One region of the Xanthomonas sp. NCPPB 3582 genome, then DNA from elsewhere that is predicted to be linked to it. Evidence: predicted binding sites of a transcription regulator. Region 1 holds the regulator's gene; each other region holds the start of a gene.
The links. The regulator HrcA, encoded in region 1, represses chaperone genes, less so after heat shock. The targets are predictions, from matches to a motif close to TTNGCACTCNNNNNNNNNGAGTGCNAA.

Region 1 (5,384 bases):
GACCCAGTTCGAGGCTGCCGGCCTGGTGCTCAAGCACAATTTCGAAGGCGGCCAGGCCGTGTACGAGCTGGACCGCGGCGGGCACCACGACCATATGGTCGATGTGGACACCGGCCATGTCATCGAATTCGAAAGCGAAGAGATCGAGGCGCTGCAGCGGCAGATCGCGGCCAAGCACGGCTATGAGCTGGAAGAGCATTCGCTGGTGCTGTACGTGCGCAAGAAGCGTACGCGCTGAGTTTGGTGTCTGCAGATATGTAATGACAGGGCGGCTTCGGCCGCCTTGTGCGTTCTGTGGCGTGTTGGTGGTGCAGGCCCATGCCCCCATCCGCCCTTCGGGCACCTTCCCCCGCAGGCGGGGGAAGGGAGCGGTGGGCGGTCAGTTGCGGTGCAATCGAGAGGTCACGTGCGGCCAGGCATCGCTTCTCCCGCTGGCGGGAGAAGGGAGCGGTGGGCGGTCAGTTGCAGTGCAATCGAGAGGTCACGTGCGGCCAGATATCGCTTCTCCGGCTGGCGGGGGAAGGGAGCGGTGGGTGGTCAGTTGCAGTGCAATCGGGAGATCACGTGCGGCCAGACATCGCTTCTCCCGCTGGCGGGAGAAGGTGGCGCGTAGCGCCAGATGAGGGCGACACCGTTTGCGCTTGTCGCGCTTGTGGTAGTCGCCTCGCAGCGATGCTGCCCCCATCCGCCCTTCGGGCACCTTCCCCCGCAGGCGGGGGAAGGGGGCGGTGGGCGGTCAGTTGCGGTGCAATCGTAGAGATCACGTGCGGCCAGGCATCGCTTCTCCCGCAGGCGGGGGAAGGGAGCTTCGTCGGCGTGGATGGGAACGGGCCTCCGACTTTGCGGGCTGCTCGCTGCGGTCAGGCGCTCTGCAGCAGCTTGCGCGCTGCTGCGCGGGCCTCCTTGCTGACCTCCACGCCGCCTAGCATGCGCGCCAGTTCTTCCTGGCGGGCCTGCGGGCCGAGCAGTTCGACCGCGCTCTGGGTCATGCCGTCCACCGGCGCCTTGCTGACCCGGTAGTGCGCGTGGCCCTTGGCCGCGACCTGCGGCAGGTGGGTCACGCACAGCACCTGGCGTTCCTCGCCCAGCGCGCGCAGCTTCTGCCCGACGATGTCGGCCACCGCGCCGCCGATGCCCGAATCCACTTCGTCGAACACCATGGTCGGTACGCTGTCCAGGCCGAGCGCGGCCACTTCGATGGCCAGCGAGATGCGCGACAACTCGCCGCCGGAGGCGACCTTGCGCAGCGCACGCGGCGGTTGGCCGGCATTGGCGGCCACCAGGAATTCCACCCGCTCGGCACCGTTCGGGTCTGGGCGCAGGGTGTCCTGGGGTTGCAACTGGATCAGGAACTGGCCGCCGCCCATGCCCAGCTCGCCGATCAGGGTGGTGGTGGCGTCCGACAGGGCCTGCGCCGCGCTCTGGCGGCTGGCGCTGAGCGCGCCGGCCGCGGCCTGCCAGGCGCCGGTGGCGGTGTCGATATGCTTGTCCAGCTGCTGCAGGCGCTCGTCGGCGCCGCGCAGGCTCTCGACCTCGGCATTCAAATGATTGCGGTGGGCGGCCAGCTCGTCCGGGGCGACGCGGTGCTTGCGGGCCAGATCGTGCAGGCGGCCGAGACGGCGCTCCATCGCCTCGAACTGGGTGGGGTCGGCATCCAGGTCGTCGCGCACCCGGTCGAGCAGGGCCAGCGCTTCTTCGATCTGGATGACGGCGCTGTCCAGCAGCGCGTCCACCTCGCCCAGCCGCGGTTCGTGCTCGGCCACGCGGGACAGGTCGTGGCGGCTGTCCTGCAACAGGCCCAGCGCGCAGGCGCCATCGTCGCCGTTGAGCTGCCGGGCCACGCTGTCGCAGGCGCCGATCAGCGCGGTGGCATGGGCCTGGCGGCGGTGGTTGATGTCCAGCGCGGCGATCGCCGCCGGGTCCAGGTCTTCGCGTTCCAGCTCGGCCAGCTGGTGTTCCAGAAAGCCGATCCGGTCGGAAACATCGCCCTGCGCCGACAGCGCATCGCGCTCGTCCAGCAGCGCCTGCCAGCGCTGGCTGGCCTGGCGCACCTGCTCGCGCTGGGCGCTGTTGCGCGCGTAGGCGTCGAGCAGGGCGAGCTGGCTGTGGCGAGCCATCAGCGCCTGGTGTTCGTGTTGGCCGTGGATTTCCACCAGCCGCGCCGCGAGCTCGGCCAGTTGCGAGGAGGTGACCGGGCGGCCGTTGATCCAGGCGCGCGAGCCGCCATCGGCGCGGATGATCCGGCGCAGCTGGCACTGGGCATCGTCATCCAGTTCGTTGTCGGCCAGCCAGGCCAGGCCGGGGTGCTCGGCCGGCAGCTGGAATTCGGCCGACAGTTCGGCGCGGTCGGCGCCGTGGCGCACCACGCCGCTATCGGCGCGCAGGCCGGACAGGAAGCCCAGCGCGTCCACCATCAGCGACTTGCCGGCGCCGGTTTCACCCGACACCACGGTCATGCCCGGCCCGAATTCGAGCTCGGTGGCGCGGACAACGGCGAAATCCTTGATCGAGAGATGTCTGAGCATGAGGGTCGAGAGTGAATGCGTTGGGGAAGCTTAGGGCCTGAGGGTGTGGGCAGGGAGTCGGACGCTTGCCATCCCCGGGGCCAGACATTATCTATGCCCAGTCTCACCGGATGATCCCATGCGCGCGTCCCAGTCCCCAATGCTCGACCCTCGCGCCCGCCAGTTGCTGCGTACGCTGATTGCGCGCTACATCCGCGACGGCGAGCCGGTGGGCTCCAAGACCCTGGCCCAGCATGCCGGGCTGGACGTGAGCCCGGCCACCATCCGCAATATCCTGGCCGACCTGGAAGACGTGGGACTGCTCAGCTCCCCGCACACCTCGGCCGGGCGGGTGCCGACCGCGCATGGCTACCGGGTGTTCGTCGACAGCCTGGTGCAGATGCAGCCGCCGGGCGAAGACGAAGTGCGCCGGCTGCGCGCCGAGCTGGCCAGCGGCAACGGCACCCAGTCGCTGCTGGGCAGCGCCTCGCAGATGCTGTCGGCGATGAGCCATTTCGTGGGGGTGGTCAGCGCCCCGAAGCGCGAGCAGTTCGCGTTCCGGCATATCGATTTCGTGTCCCTGGATGCGCGGCGGGTGCTGGCGATCCTGGTGTTTGCCGACAACGAGGTGCAGAACCGGGTGATCGAGCCGCGCCGCGCCTACGAGCCGGCCGAGCTGGAGCGGGTGGCCAACTACCTCAATGCGCAGTTCGCCGGGCGCGCGCTGGCCGACATCCGTGCCAGCCTGCTACGCGAACTGCGCATGGCCAAGAACGAGATGGAGCAGCTGCTGGCCCATAGCGTGGACCTGGCCAGCGAGGCGCTGGTGCCGGCCGAGGCCGACGACATGGTGATGGCCGGGCAGACCCGGCTGATGGGAGTGCAGGACCTGTCGGACCTGGATCGCCTGCGCGAGCTGTTCGAGGCCTTCGCCAGCAAGCGCGAGATCCTGCAGCTGCTCGAACGCACCATCCAGGCCCCGGGCGTGCGCATCTTCATCGGCGAGGAGACCGGCGTGGTGTCGCTGGAAGACGTCTCGCTGGTCACCGCGCCGTATGCCGCCGGTGGGCAGGTGCTGGGCGTGCTGGGGGTGATCGGCCCCAAACGCATGGCCTACGACCGGGTGATTCCGCTGGTGCAGACCGCCGCCCAGGTGCTGGGCGCGGCGATGGAGCCGCCCGGGACGCGATAACCGCGCTCGATCGCGGCGATGGGTTTTCGCTTGAAACGCGCGCCGGCGCCCACATACGGGGTGACGTTGGGGCGGGCGTTCCGCTTGCCCGGGAACTGCATATGAATCAAGACCACCCCGAATTCGACTCCGAAGACCTGTCCCAGAACCCGCCCGAGACCGATCCGCTCAAGGCCGAGATCGAGTCGCTGCGCAGCGAGATCGCCCTGGTCAAGGCCGATGCCCTGCGCGAGCGCGCCGACCTGGAGAACCAGCGCAAGCGCATCGCGCGCGACGTCGAGAACGCCCGCAAGTTCGCCAACGAGAAGCTGCTGGGCGAGTTGCTGCCGGTGTTCGACAGCCTGGACGCCGGGCTGACCGCGGCCGGCAGCCAACCCAGCCCGCTGCGCGATGGCCTGGACATGACCTACAAGCAATTGCTCAAGGTCGCCGCCGATAACGGCCTGACCCTGCTCGACCCGGTCGGCCAGCCGTTCAATCCGGACCAGCACCAGGCGATCAGCCAGGGCGAGGCGGAAGGTATCGCGCCCGGCCACGTGGTGCAGGTGTTCCAGAAGGGCTACCTGCTCAACGATCGCCTGCTGCGTCCGGCCCTGGTGGTCGTGGCCAAGCAGGACTGATCGATAGCGCCGGCTGAACTGCCAGGCGCACGGATGAAACACAGATGCGCACGGGTGGCTTGAACACCTGCGCGCCACCCCCACATCTCAGCCAGACCCGGCGTCGCCGGACACAGCTAAAGACTCATCAGGAGCGTATCCATGGGCAAGATCATTGGTATTGACCTCGGCACCACGAATTCGTGCGTGGCGATCATGGACGGCGGCAAGGCCCGCGTCATCGAAAATTCCGAGGGCGACCGCACCACGCCCTCCATCGTCGCCTACACCAAGGATGGCGAAGTGCTGGTCGGTGCCTCGGCCAAGCGCCAGGCGGTGACCAACCCGAAGAACACCTTCTACGCGGTGAAGCGCCTGATCGGCCGCAAGTTCACCGATGGCGAAGTGCAGAAGGACATCTCGCACGTGCCGTACGGCATCCTGGCGCACGACAACGGCGACGCCTGGGTGCAGACCAGCGATTCCAAGCGCATGGCGCCGCAGGAAATCTCCGCGCGCGTGCTGGAAAAGATGAAGAAGACCGCCGAAGACTTCCTCGGCGAGAAGGTCACCGAAGCGGTGATCACCGTGCCGGCGTACTTCAACGACAGCCAGCGCCAGGCCACCAAGGATGCCGGCCGCATCGCCGGTCTGGACGTCAAGCGCATCATCAACGAGCCGACCGCCGCGGCCCTGGCCTATGGCCTGGACAAGAACGGCGGCGACCGCAAGATCGCCGTGTACGACCTGGGCGGCGGTACCTTCGACGTGTCGATCATCGAGATCGCCGAAGTCGATGGCGAAAAGCAGTTCGAGGTGCTGGCCACCAACGGCGACACCTTCCTGGGCGGCGAAGACTTCGACAACCGCGTCATCGAGTATCTGGTCGATGAGTTCAACAAGGACCAGGGCATCGACTTGCGCAAGGATCCACTCGCGCTGCAGCGCCTGAAGGACGCCGCAGAACGCGCCAAGATCGAGCTGTCGTCCAGCCAGCAGACCGAAGTGAACCTGCCGTACGTCACCGCCGATGCCTCGGGCCCGAAGCACCTCAACATCAAGTTGACCCGTGCCAAGCTCGAAGCGCTG
Region 2 (5,384 bases), 1.1 Mb from region 1:
GATGCAGCGCCTGCAGCCGCGCGATGGCGTCCGGCAGGCGGTCTTCCCAGGTCTTGATCAGCAACTGCACTTCCTGGCTGCGCTCGATCGCCCCGTTCCAGCGATACAGCGATTGCACGCCGGGCAGTTGGGTCACGCAGGCGGCCAGGCGTTCGTCCAGCAGCGCATGGGCGATACGGTCGGCGCTGTCGGCATCCGGGCAGGTGCTGAGCAACAGGTGGAGGGAAGAGGCAGTCATCGGACCCGGCAGTGTAATCCCCTGCCTGCGGGGGATCGACCGGGGATTCCGGAACGCGGCATCCATTTCGCCCCACGGCCGGCGTGCCTGCAAGGCGCGATGGCGGTCGCGGGAGGTTGGGGTGGCCCTCGCCTTCTGAACCATGGCATGACCCGCGCTGGCTGGACGAAGCGCCGGATCCGCGCGCGGCATCCGCCTTCGATACAGCCGGCCCCGCGGCACTGCGCGGACGGTGCCATCGGATAAGGCGCCGAGGTGGGCGTTGCGGTGACCGCGGCGCGTGCCGGGTCGGTGCCTCACCCCAGGCCGGGCCGGACGTCGGCAGCTCTCGGGCGACTGCTGGCGCAGATCGCGCAGCGGCCATGGTGCCGGTCGTCAGCGACAGGGTGGAGGGCGCCGCCGCCTGGGCAGCGATGCGGTCGCCGTCACGCGTCGCTGCAGACACAGCGCCCCGGCCCGACGCATCCCGCGCCGGGCCGGTATCGCTCAGTTGGCCAGCTGGCAGCTGGCCGGCTTGGCCGAGTTGAACAGGCTGGCAGTGGCCCATTCGGGGTGATCGACGAACGGGTTGCGGTTGCCCTGGAAGCTGAAGATCACCTGGTTGCGAGCGCGCTCGGCATCGTCCGGCGGATCGGCCTGGTGCCAGGCCAGCAGCGTGGACAGCAGGCCCATGTAGGCCGGCGAGGCCGAGGTCTGCACGATCCGGCTGCGGTCGTCGGTGAGCTCCAGGTCCGGCTCGGACTGCCCGGTGCCTGCATCGGTGCCGCCTTCGTAGCGGATCGCCATGTACATCACCGCACGCGCCATGTCGCCCTTGCGCCGGCCCCACACCTCGAAGCTGCCGCCGTTGCCGTCGGGCGTGCGCACCCAGTTGGAATTGCCCGGATAGCGCCCGCTGCCGCCGCCACTGCCGTCGTTGACCTCGGTCACCCGCTCGCCGCAGCTGCTGGTGCAGGTGGCATAGGGTTTGTTGCCGCGGTCGGCGTTGAAGGCGGTGTCGGTCAGGTACAGCATGTGGGTGTCGGTGTAGGGCGCGTACGGCAAGCCGCGGTCGCCGGTGGCGCTGCCGAAGCCCAGCGAGTTGGGCCAGGTATGCTCGCGGTTGTAGGTGAGCCCGCTGCCGGTGCCGGCGCGGTCGCTGACCTTGGCGTAGCTGCGGTTGCGGTAGGCGTCCAGGATGCGGCCGCTGTTGTTGGGGTCCTCGTCGGCCATCTCCAGGATGGTCCAGGTGCTGGTACCGGTGCCGCTGTACGGGTAGACCGTGTGGCCCTTGATGGTGGCATGCAGCGAACAGCGCAGCTGGCTGGCGTTGGCGGTGTTCACCCGCGCGTAGTAGCCGGTGCCGCCGCCGCTGGCGGTGGCCACGGTGAAGGCGATCGACTGGTTGGCCGCCGGGCTCAGCCCGCTGGCATCGCGGATGGCGCTGGCGGTGATCGCCAGGGTGCAGCGCTCGCCGCCGACCAGGGCAGTGTTGGTGGACAGCGTGAACCGGGTGCCGGTCGTTGCGTAGCTCAGCGCCACGTTGCCGGAGCTGGCGCAGCTCAGCGCAAAGGCACCGCTGCTCAGCGTTACCGCCTCGCTGAAGCCCACCGCCAGATCGCCGGCGGCCGGGAAGCCGGTGGCGCCCTGGGTCGGGGTGGTGCTGGTGATCGTCGGCGCGCCAGTCATGCCGCCACCGCTGCCGTTGAAGCTCTGGCCGCGGTTGCAGGCGCCGAAGGTCTGCGCCGCCGAGCCGGCCCAGCTGAAGTTGGCCGCGTTGCTGCCGGTGCCGGTGAGCTGCAGCGAGCTGCCGACCGCGCTGCTGTTGCTCTCGCTGACCGGCAGGTTCTGGCTGGCGACCCCGGCCGCCGCGCCGCCGCTGCCGGTGATGGCGCCTTCGTAGCTGAGGAACTGCACCAACTGGCCGCTGGGGTCGACCAGCGCCACGCCGTCGTTGGGACCGTTCTGCACGCCGTTGCTGGCATAGCTCACCGTGGCCATACGCACCTGGCTGCCGCAGCTGACCAGGCTGCCGGCCGGCACCGCAGTGGTGGAGTAGACCGTGGCCGCACCCGGGGTGCTGCCGTTGTAGAGCTGGATGCGGTAGCCGCTCAGCGATTCGCCGGCAGTGGCCACCACTTCCACCCCTTCGCCGCTGTCGCCGGAGGCGCCCGCGTCGTCGTAATGCAGTTCGTTGATGAACACCGCGGCGTGGGCGGTGGGGACGGCCAGGGCGACGGCGCAGGCCAGGGCAAGACTACGGAACGGCAACCTCATCGACAGCTCCTTGTGATCGGGGAATGCGTCGCCGACTGTAGAGCCTGCGCATGACAGTCGGTGGAACCTGGTTCCACTTCAGGGCAATGTCGGCTCGGGAGGGCAGGGTGCCATGGCGCGACGCGCTGCCGGTGCGGTGCGCCCGCCTCGCTCCGGTCGGTGGAGCGTGCCCCGGCCCAGGCGATCGCCCCATGGCTCCGTTCGCGATGGCGCGGCCCGCGTGCTCGGCCCGAACCTTCACCCAGTTCCCGGCTGCACGGTGGCCCCGGCGTGTCGAGCGGATGAAAATTTTTTGCGCCCGGCCCTTGAAACCCGCCCGCCCAGCACTATCTCTGGCCCGCACCCGCTCTGTCGGGTTTTTTCCGCGCGCTGTGCTGGCAGTCGTCATGTGCGAGTGCTAACATCGCCGATAATTTCCAGACCAATCAATCACTTAAGAGGGTCTTTCTCTATGAGCATCAAGCCGCTTCACGACCGCGTTGTAGTCAAGCCGATCGAAGCCGACGAAGTTTCCGCCGGCGGCATCGTGATCCCGGACTCGGCCAAGGAAAAGTCCACCAAGGGTGAAGTCGTCGCCATCGGCGCCGGCAAGCCCCTGGACAACGGCAGCCTGCGCGCGCCGGTGGTCAAGGTCGGCGACAAGGTCATCTACGGCCAGTACGCCGGCAGCAGCTACAAGTCCGAAGGCGTCGAGTACAAGGTGCTGCGCGAAGACGACATCCTGGCCGTCATCGGCTGATAGCCGTTGCCGGCGGGATTCGGGAGTCGAGATTCGGGATTGGTCAGTGCGCTTCGCGCAGCCGATCCCGCATCCCCCCGGAACCCGCTCTAGCCAATCCCCAATCCCCAATCTCAAATTCCGGAGTTTCAGACAATGGCTGCTAAAGACATTCGTTTCGGTGAAGACGCACGTACCCGCATGGTTCGTGGCGTCAACGTGCTTGCCAATGCCGTGAAGGCCACCCTGGGCCCGAAGGGCCGCAACGTCGTGCTCGAGAAGAGCTTCGGCGCCCCGACCATCACCAAGGACGGCGTCTCCGTCGCCAAGGAAATCGAACTGGCCGACAAGTTCGAGAACATGGGCGCGCAGATGGTCAAGGAAGTCGCTTCCAAGACCAACGACAACGCCGGCGACGGCACCACCACCGCCACCGTGCTGGCCCAGGCCCTGATCCGCGAAGGCGCCAAGGCCGTGGCCGCCGGCATGAACCCGATGGACCTCAAGCGCGGTATCGACCAGGCCGTCAAGGCTGCCGTGGTCGAGTTGAAGAACATCTCCAAGCCCACCACCGACGACAAGGCGATCGCCCAGGTCGGCACCATCTCGGCCAACTCGGACGAGTCGATCGGCAACATCATTGCCGAAGCGATGCAGAAGGTCGGCAAGGAAGGCGTGATCACCGTTGAAGAAGGCTCGGGCCTGGAAAACGAGCTGGACGTGGTCGAGGGCATGCAGTTCGATCGCGGCTACCTCTCCCCGTACTTCATCAACAACCAGCAGAGCCAGTCGGCCGACCTGGACGACCCGTTCATCCTGCTGCACGACAAGAAGATCTCCAACGTGCGCGACCTGCTGCCCGTGCTGGAAGGCGTGGCCAAGGCCGGCAAGCCGCTGCTGATCGTGGCTGAGGAAGTCGAAGGCGAAGCGCTGGCCACCCTGGTGGTCAACACCATCCGCGGCATCGTCAAGGTCGTGGCCGTCAAGGCACCGGGCTTCGGCGACCGTCGCAAGGCGATGCTGGAAGACATGGCCGTGCTGACCGGCGGCACCGTGATCTCCGAGGAAGTGGGCCTGGCGCTGGAGAAGGCCACCATCAAGGACCTGGGCCGCGCCAAGAAGGTGCAGGTCTCCAAGGAAAACACCACCATCATCGATGGCGCCGGCGACACTGCCGCGATCGAGTCGCGCGTGGGCCAGATCAAGACCCAGATCGAGGACACCTCCTCCGATTACGACCGTGAGAAGCTGCAGGAGCGCGTGGCCAAGCTGGCCGGTGGCGTGGCGGTGATCAAGGTCGGCGCCTCGACCGAAATCGAAATGAAGGAAAAGAAGGCACGCGTCGAAGACGCCCTGCACGCCACCCGTGCAGCCGTCGAAGAAGGCGTGGTCCCGGGCGGCGGCGTGGCCCTGGTGCGTGCGCTGGTGGCCGTGGGCGAGCTGAAGGGCGCCAACGAAGACCAGACCCACGGCATCCAGATCGCCCTGCGCGCGATGGAAGCCCCGCTGCGCGAAATCGTCGCCAACGCCGGTGAAGAGCCGTCGGTGATCCTGAACAAGGTCAAGGAAGGCAGCGGCAACTACGGCTACAACGCCGCCAACGGCGAGTTCGGCGACATGGTCGAATTCGGCATCCTGGACCCGACCAAGGTCACCCGTTCGGCGCTGCAGAACGCCGCCTCGATCGCCGGCCTGATGATCACCACCGAAGCCATGGTGGCCGATGCACCGAAGAAGGACGAGCCGGCAATGCCGGCCGGCGGTGGCATGGGCGGCATGGGCGGCATGGATTTCTGATCCAGCCGGCTTCGGCTGTTGCAGCAAAAAGGACCCCGCCGAAAGGCGGGGTTTTTTGTCCCTGCAAGTTTGCGTAGTGAGCGCATATTGGCGAAGTTTTGCGTCACTCGGCATACTCTGACGAGAGTTCTGACGCATTTCATAGAGGCATCCTCCATGTCCACCCTGCCAGCGCCATCGGGCGGCAGTGTCTATCCCAGTGGTCAGCCGGGGTTGCATTGCTACTCGCACCACCAGGGCAAATTCTTCGCCCATTGGTTGACGCTGCGCAGTCGCGACGAATCGGCAGTTGCACGGGCGTTGTCCGCTGCGCGAGTCGATATGAACCCACATCAAGTGGATGCCGCTCTGTTCGCGCTCAAATCCCCTGTCGAG
Region 3 (5,384 bases), 2.5 Mb from region 1:
TGCAGGTACTGTCGACCCTGCTCGGCATCGGCGCGGTGCTGGTGGTCGGCAATACCGTACGGCTGGACATCCAGTCGCGGCGCGAGGAAATCGGTGTGCTGCAACTGCTGGGCGCCAGCGACGGCTTCATCCGTCGCCCGTTCCTGTATCTGGGCGCCTGGTACGGCCTGGGTGCCGGCGCGGTCGCGCTTGCCCTGATTGGCGCTTCCGGTTTGGCCTTGCGTACACCTTTGGCCACATTGGCCGATAGCTATGGCAGTTCCTTTACCCTGCACGGGCTGGATCTGCTGCATTCTGCAATGGTGCTTGTCGGTACCCTGGTCCTGGGTTGGCTGGGCGCCTGGCTGGTGACCGGCCACTTCCTCCGCCAGACCCGTCCCACCGAGACCTGAGACCTGCCATGCATCCACCAGATCTCAAACACCTGATCAGCGACGCGCCGCGCGTGATGGTCGTCGATGGCTCGAAGCTGGTGCGCAAGCTCATTGCCGACGTGCTCACGCGCGACCTGCCCAACGTGCAGGTGATCGGCTGCGCCAGCATCGCCGAAGCGCGCGACGCGCTGGAAGCCGGCGCCATGGATCTGGTCACCACCTCGCTGTCCTTGCCCGACGGCGATGGCCTGGCGCTGGCGCGCAGCGTGCGCGAGGCCGCCGGCCAGGCCTATGTGCCGGTGATCGTGGTCTCCGGCGACGCGCAGCAGCACCTGGTCGAACGCCGCTTCACCGAATACGTCACCGACTATTTCGACAAGGCGCTGGGCCACGAAGCCCTGGCCACCTTCATCCGCGGCTACGTGCAGCCCGAGCCGGTGGTCGGCGCCACCGTGCTGTACATCGAGGACAGCCGCGTGGTGGCCGAGGCGACCAAGCGCATGCTCGAGCGCCAGAGCCTGAAGGTGGTGCATGTGCTCACCGCCGAGGACGCGTTCGCGCTGCTCACCGCCGAATCGCTGGGCCGGACCGAGCGCCGCATCGACGTGGTGCTGACCGACGTCACCCTCAAGGGCGAGCTCAACGGGCGCGACGTGGTCGAACGCATCCGCATCGACTTCGCCTACGGCAAGCGCCGCCTGCCGGTGCTGGTGATGACCGGCGACACCAACCCGCGCAACCAGTCCGAGCTGCTGCGCGCCGGTGCCAACGATCTGGTGCAAAAGCCCATCGAAGAGCGCCTGCTGGTCACCAAGGTGCTGTTCCAGCTGCGCCTGGCACGCCTGGAAGACCAGGCCGTGATGCTATGACCGAAGGGGAAGCGCGCATCCAGCTGGAACCGTCGTGGAAGGCCAGGGTGGGCGACTGGCTGCTGCGTCCAGAGATGCAGGAGCTGTCGGCCTTCCTGCGCCAGCGCAAGGCCGCCGGTGCGCGGGTGTTCCCGCCCGGTCCGCAGATCTTCGCCGCCTTCGACGCCACTCCGTTCGAGCAGGTCAAGGTGGTCATCCTGGGCCAGGACCCGTATCACGGCGAGGGCCAGGCGCACGGGCTGTGCTTTTCGGTGTTGCCGGGTGTGCCGGTGCCGCCTTCGCTGCTCAATATCTACAAGGAAATCCAGGACGATCTGGGCATCCCGCGTCCCGATCATGGCTATCTGATGCCCTGGGCGCGCCAGGGCGTGCTGCTGCTCAACGCGGTGCTGACGGTGGAGCAGGGCCGGGCCGGCGCACACCAGAACAAGGGCTGGGAAGGCTTCACCGACCACGTGGTGGAGACCCTCAACCGCGAGCGCGAAGGGCTGGTGTTCCTGCTGTGGGGCAGCTACGCGCAGTCCAAGGGCAAGGTCATCGATCAGGCACGGCACCGGGTGTTCAAGGCTCCGCATCCCTCGCCGCTGTCGGCGCACCGCGGTTTTCTGGGGTGCAAGCATTTCTCCAGGGCCAACGAGCACCTGCAGCGCCGCGGGCTGGGCCCGATCGACTGGTCGCTGCCGCCCCGCAACGCGCTGGACACAACCTCGGCCGCCGGCTGAACAGCGCCCGCGCCAAGTCCATTGGCGGCAGTTTTGTCACGGTCTGCGCAGGGTGTCGGTGGTAGCGTAGCCACCGAGACCGGAGATCCCTGCGGTAGAACGCCGTCAGGGTCTCAATTGCGAATGTCCTATGAATGGAACGCTGGGAACTCTTCCTGTACCCGGCAGTCCAATAGTTCGACTGCTAAGATGGTGCCTATGAACCAGACGACTTCGACTGCCCTCGTGGCAAACAATCTCCCGATTCCCAGTGCGCTCGGTTCGCTGGACGCCTACATTGGTGCCGTGCACCAGATCCCGGTGCTGTCGGTCGATGAGGAGCAGGATCTGGCTCGCCGTTTCCGCGACGAGCTGGATCTGGACGCGGCGCGTGAATTGGTCCATTCCCACCTGCGCTTCGTGGTGCATGTGGCCCGCGGCTACAACGGCTACGGCCTGCCGCTGGGCGATTTGATCCAGGAAGGCAATATTGGCCTGATGAAGGCGGTCAAGCGCTTCGACCCGGATATGGGCGTGCGCCTGGTCAGCTTCGCGGTGCATTGGATCCGTGCGGAAATGCACGAGTTCATCCTGAAGAACTGGCGCATCGTCAAGGTCGCCACCACCAAGGCGCAACGCAAGCTGTTCTTCAATCTGCGCAAGTCCAAGACCCGCCTGGGCTGGCTCAACGCCTCCGAGGTGACCGCGGTGGCCAAGGACCTGAACGTCTCCGAGCGTGAAGTCATGGAGATGGAGTCGCGCCTGTCCGGTCGCGATATCGGCTTCGACGCCTCTTCGGACGAGGACGACGACCATGGTCCGCCGTCGCCGGTGAGTTACCTGGTGGCCAACGAGGAAGATCCCTCGCAGGCCTACGAGCGGCACGACAGCGAAGACAACCAGCTGCAGTTGCTGCGCGAAGGCATGGCCGGCCTAGACACCCGCTCGCGCGATATCGTCAAGCGTCGCTGGCTGGATTCGGAGTCCAAGGTGACGCTGCAGGAACTGGCCGATGAGTACGGCGTGTCGGCCGAGCGCATCCGCCAGATCGAGGCGAACGCGCTGAAGAAGATGAAGGCGTTGTTCGTCGCCTGATTCTTTCGATCAGGCGATAGCTGTTGCACGAACGGCCCGGTTTTCCGGGCCGTTTGCGTTGCAGGCCTGCAGCTTTTCCTGCTTCTCAGGGCGCTGACGCACTGCCCGGGCGATGCTGCCGGCGGCGTCGCTCTGGCCGACGACGACTATTCCGGCAGGCGCGCGACAGGCAAATGCCAGCCATAGCGGATGGCCATGAAACGCAGGCCGAAACAGACGCCGGCACCGGTCGCCAGCGACCAGGCCTGCGGCACCCCGAGCACATGCCCGATCGCCACCAGCCCACCGCCGGCGAGTGCGGCCACCGCATACAGTTCGGCCTGCAAGACCACCGGCGTGCGTGCGACCAGCAGGTCGCGCGCGATCCCGCCGCCGATACCGCTGAGCATGCCTAGCAAGGTCGCGCTGACCGGGCTGAGGTGGTAATCCAGCGCCTTGCTGGTGCCGTAGACCGCGAACAACGCCAGACCCGCCGCATCGAAGATCTGCACCGGGTTGCGCAGGCGCTCCACCGCCGCATGCCAGTAGAAGCCGGCAACCCCGGCCAGGCAGGCGGTGAGCAGGTACTGCGGCTGCACCAGCGCAGCCGGCGGGGTGGCGCCGATCAGCACATCGCGCACGATGCCGCCGGAGACCGCCGCCGCGCATGACAGCACCAGCACGCCGAACAGGTCCAGGCGATTGCGCACCGCCACCGTCGCGCCGCTCAGGGCGAACACGAAGGTGCCGAGCAGATCCAGCAGGAACAGGACAGTCGCCACGGTCAGGCCGTCGAATCGGGCCGCACAGCATCGCGTACCGCCCGCGCCGCTGTCATCCGTCCTTGCTGCTGGGGGGCGGGTCGTCGGTGGCGCCGCCGAAGATGATGCGCGCGGCGCGCTGGTAGCTCCAGTACGCCATCGCCCAGTTCACCAGCACCACGAAACGATTGCGGAAGCCGATCAGGAAATACACGTGCGCGGCCAGCCAGAACCACCAAGCCACGATGCCCGACAGCTTGAGCTTGCCCACGTGCACGATGGCCGCCATGCGGCCGATGGTGGCGAGGTTGCCATAGTCCTGGTAACGGAATGCAGGCACCGCCCGGCCGCGCTGGCGCGCACGGATCGCCTTGGCGATGTGCTTGCCCATCTGCTTGGCGGCCGGCGCCACGCCCGGGACCGGGCGGCCATCCTGCTGCAGCGCGGCCAGGTCGCCGCCGACGAAGATGTCCGGATGGCCGGGCACGCTCAGGTCCGGCTCCACCAGGACGCGGCCGGCGCGGTCCAGTGGCACGCCCAGGGTGCGCGCCAGCGGCGAGGCCGCCACGCCGGCGGCCCACACCACGGTGCGCGCGGGCACGAAGGTCTCGCCAAGCTGGTAGCCCTGCGCATCGATATGCGTCACCGGGGTGCCGGTGTGCACTTCCACGCCCAGCCGTTCCAGCTGCTTGCGCGCCTTGGCGGTGAGGTCGTCCGGGAACGAGGGCAACACGCGCGGGCCGGCTTCGACCAGGCGTACCCGCGCCTGGCGCGGGTCGATGTGGCGGAATTCGTTCTTGAGCGTGTGGCGGGCGATCTCGGCCAGGGTGCCGGCCAGTTCCACCCCGGTGGGTCCGCCACCGACCACCGCAAAGCTCAGCCATGCGGCGCGCGCGGCGGGATCGGTTTCGGCTTCGGCGCGCTCGAAGGCCAGCAGCAGCTTGCGGCGCAGCACCAGTGCGTCGTACAGGGTCTTCAAGCCGGGGGCGTGCTCGGCCCACTGGTCGTTGCCGAAGTAGGCGTGCGTGGCACCGGTGGCGAGCAGCAGCAGGTCGTAACCGACCGTCTTGCCATCGGCCAGCACCACCTGGCGGCGGCCGGGCGCGATTTCGACCACATCGCCGAGTTGCACTTCGACATTGCGCTGCTCGCGCAGGATGTGCCGCAACGGCGCGGCGATGTCCGGCGCCGAGAGGCCGGCGGTGGCCACCTGGTACAGCAGCGGCTGGAACAGGTGGTGGTTCTGACGGTCGATCAGGGTGATGCGGATGCCGGGATCGTCGAGCGCGCGGGTCGCCCACAAACCGGCGAAACCGCCACCCACCACGACCAGATGCAGCGGAGCGGGAGAGGGGGAAGAGGTCATCGTAGGAGTCCGATGGAGCGCGACGCGGGCTCGACAGCATGCCAAAGTGCCAATGAACATGATGCGTGGGCGCAGCGCGCCTGCGGCATCATGTCGCATCCATCTTCGACGGTCTTCGCATGTCTTCGTTCCCGCCGCCCTTGCCCCCGCTGCCGCCCGCACCAGCGCCCACCGCAGCACCGATCGTCCCTGCCGCCAGGAAGCCGCTCAGCGGCGTGGCCATCGGCCTGATCGGCATC

Region 2: a site for HrcA is predicted at 2,869-2,895, ahead of ACCQ05_RS18880 (co-chaperone GroES). Genes of this name have one in related genera too.
Region 3: a site for HrcA is predicted at 2,127-2,153, ahead of rpoH (RNA polymerase sigma factor RpoH). Genes of this name have one in related genera too.

The regions. Positions count from the first base shown of each region.
Region 1 covers NZ_CM192968.1:3,320,042-3,325,425, reverse strand. Annotated here, with positions in the region: gene fur (ferric iron uptake transcriptional regulator) at 1-238, shown strand, start outside; gene recN (DNA repair protein RecN) at 861-2,525, opposite strand; gene hrcA (heat-inducible transcriptional repressor HrcA) at 2,665-3,696, shown strand; gene grpE (nucleotide exchange factor GrpE) at 3,798-4,316, shown strand; gene dnaK (molecular chaperone DnaK) at 4,458-5,384, shown strand, end outside.
Region 2 covers NZ_CM192968.1:4,457,768-4,463,151, reverse strand. Annotated here, with positions in the region: gene cutA (divalent-cation tolerance protein CutA) at 1-238, opposite strand, end outside; gene ACCQ05_RS18885 (endonuclease) at 725-2,494, opposite strand; gene ACCQ05_RS18880 (co-chaperone GroES) at 2,946-3,233, shown strand; gene groL (chaperonin GroEL) at 3,369-5,009, shown strand; gene ACCQ05_RS18870 (SNF2-related protein) at 5,166-5,384, shown strand, end outside.
Region 3 covers NZ_CM192968.1:630,220-635,603, forward strand. Annotated here, with positions in the region: gene ftsX (permease-like cell division protein FtsX) at 1-392, shown strand, start outside; gene ACCQ05_RS02630 (response regulator) at 401-1,243, shown strand; gene ung (uracil-DNA glycosylase) at 1,240-1,965, shown strand; gene rpoH (RNA polymerase sigma factor RpoH) at 2,164-3,039, shown strand; gene ACCQ05_RS02645 (trimeric intracellular cation channel family protein) at 3,186-3,800, opposite strand; gene ACCQ05_RS02650 (NAD(P)/FAD-dependent oxidoreductase) at 3,853-5,145, opposite strand; gene ACCQ05_RS02655 (hypothetical protein) at 5,265-5,384, shown strand, end outside.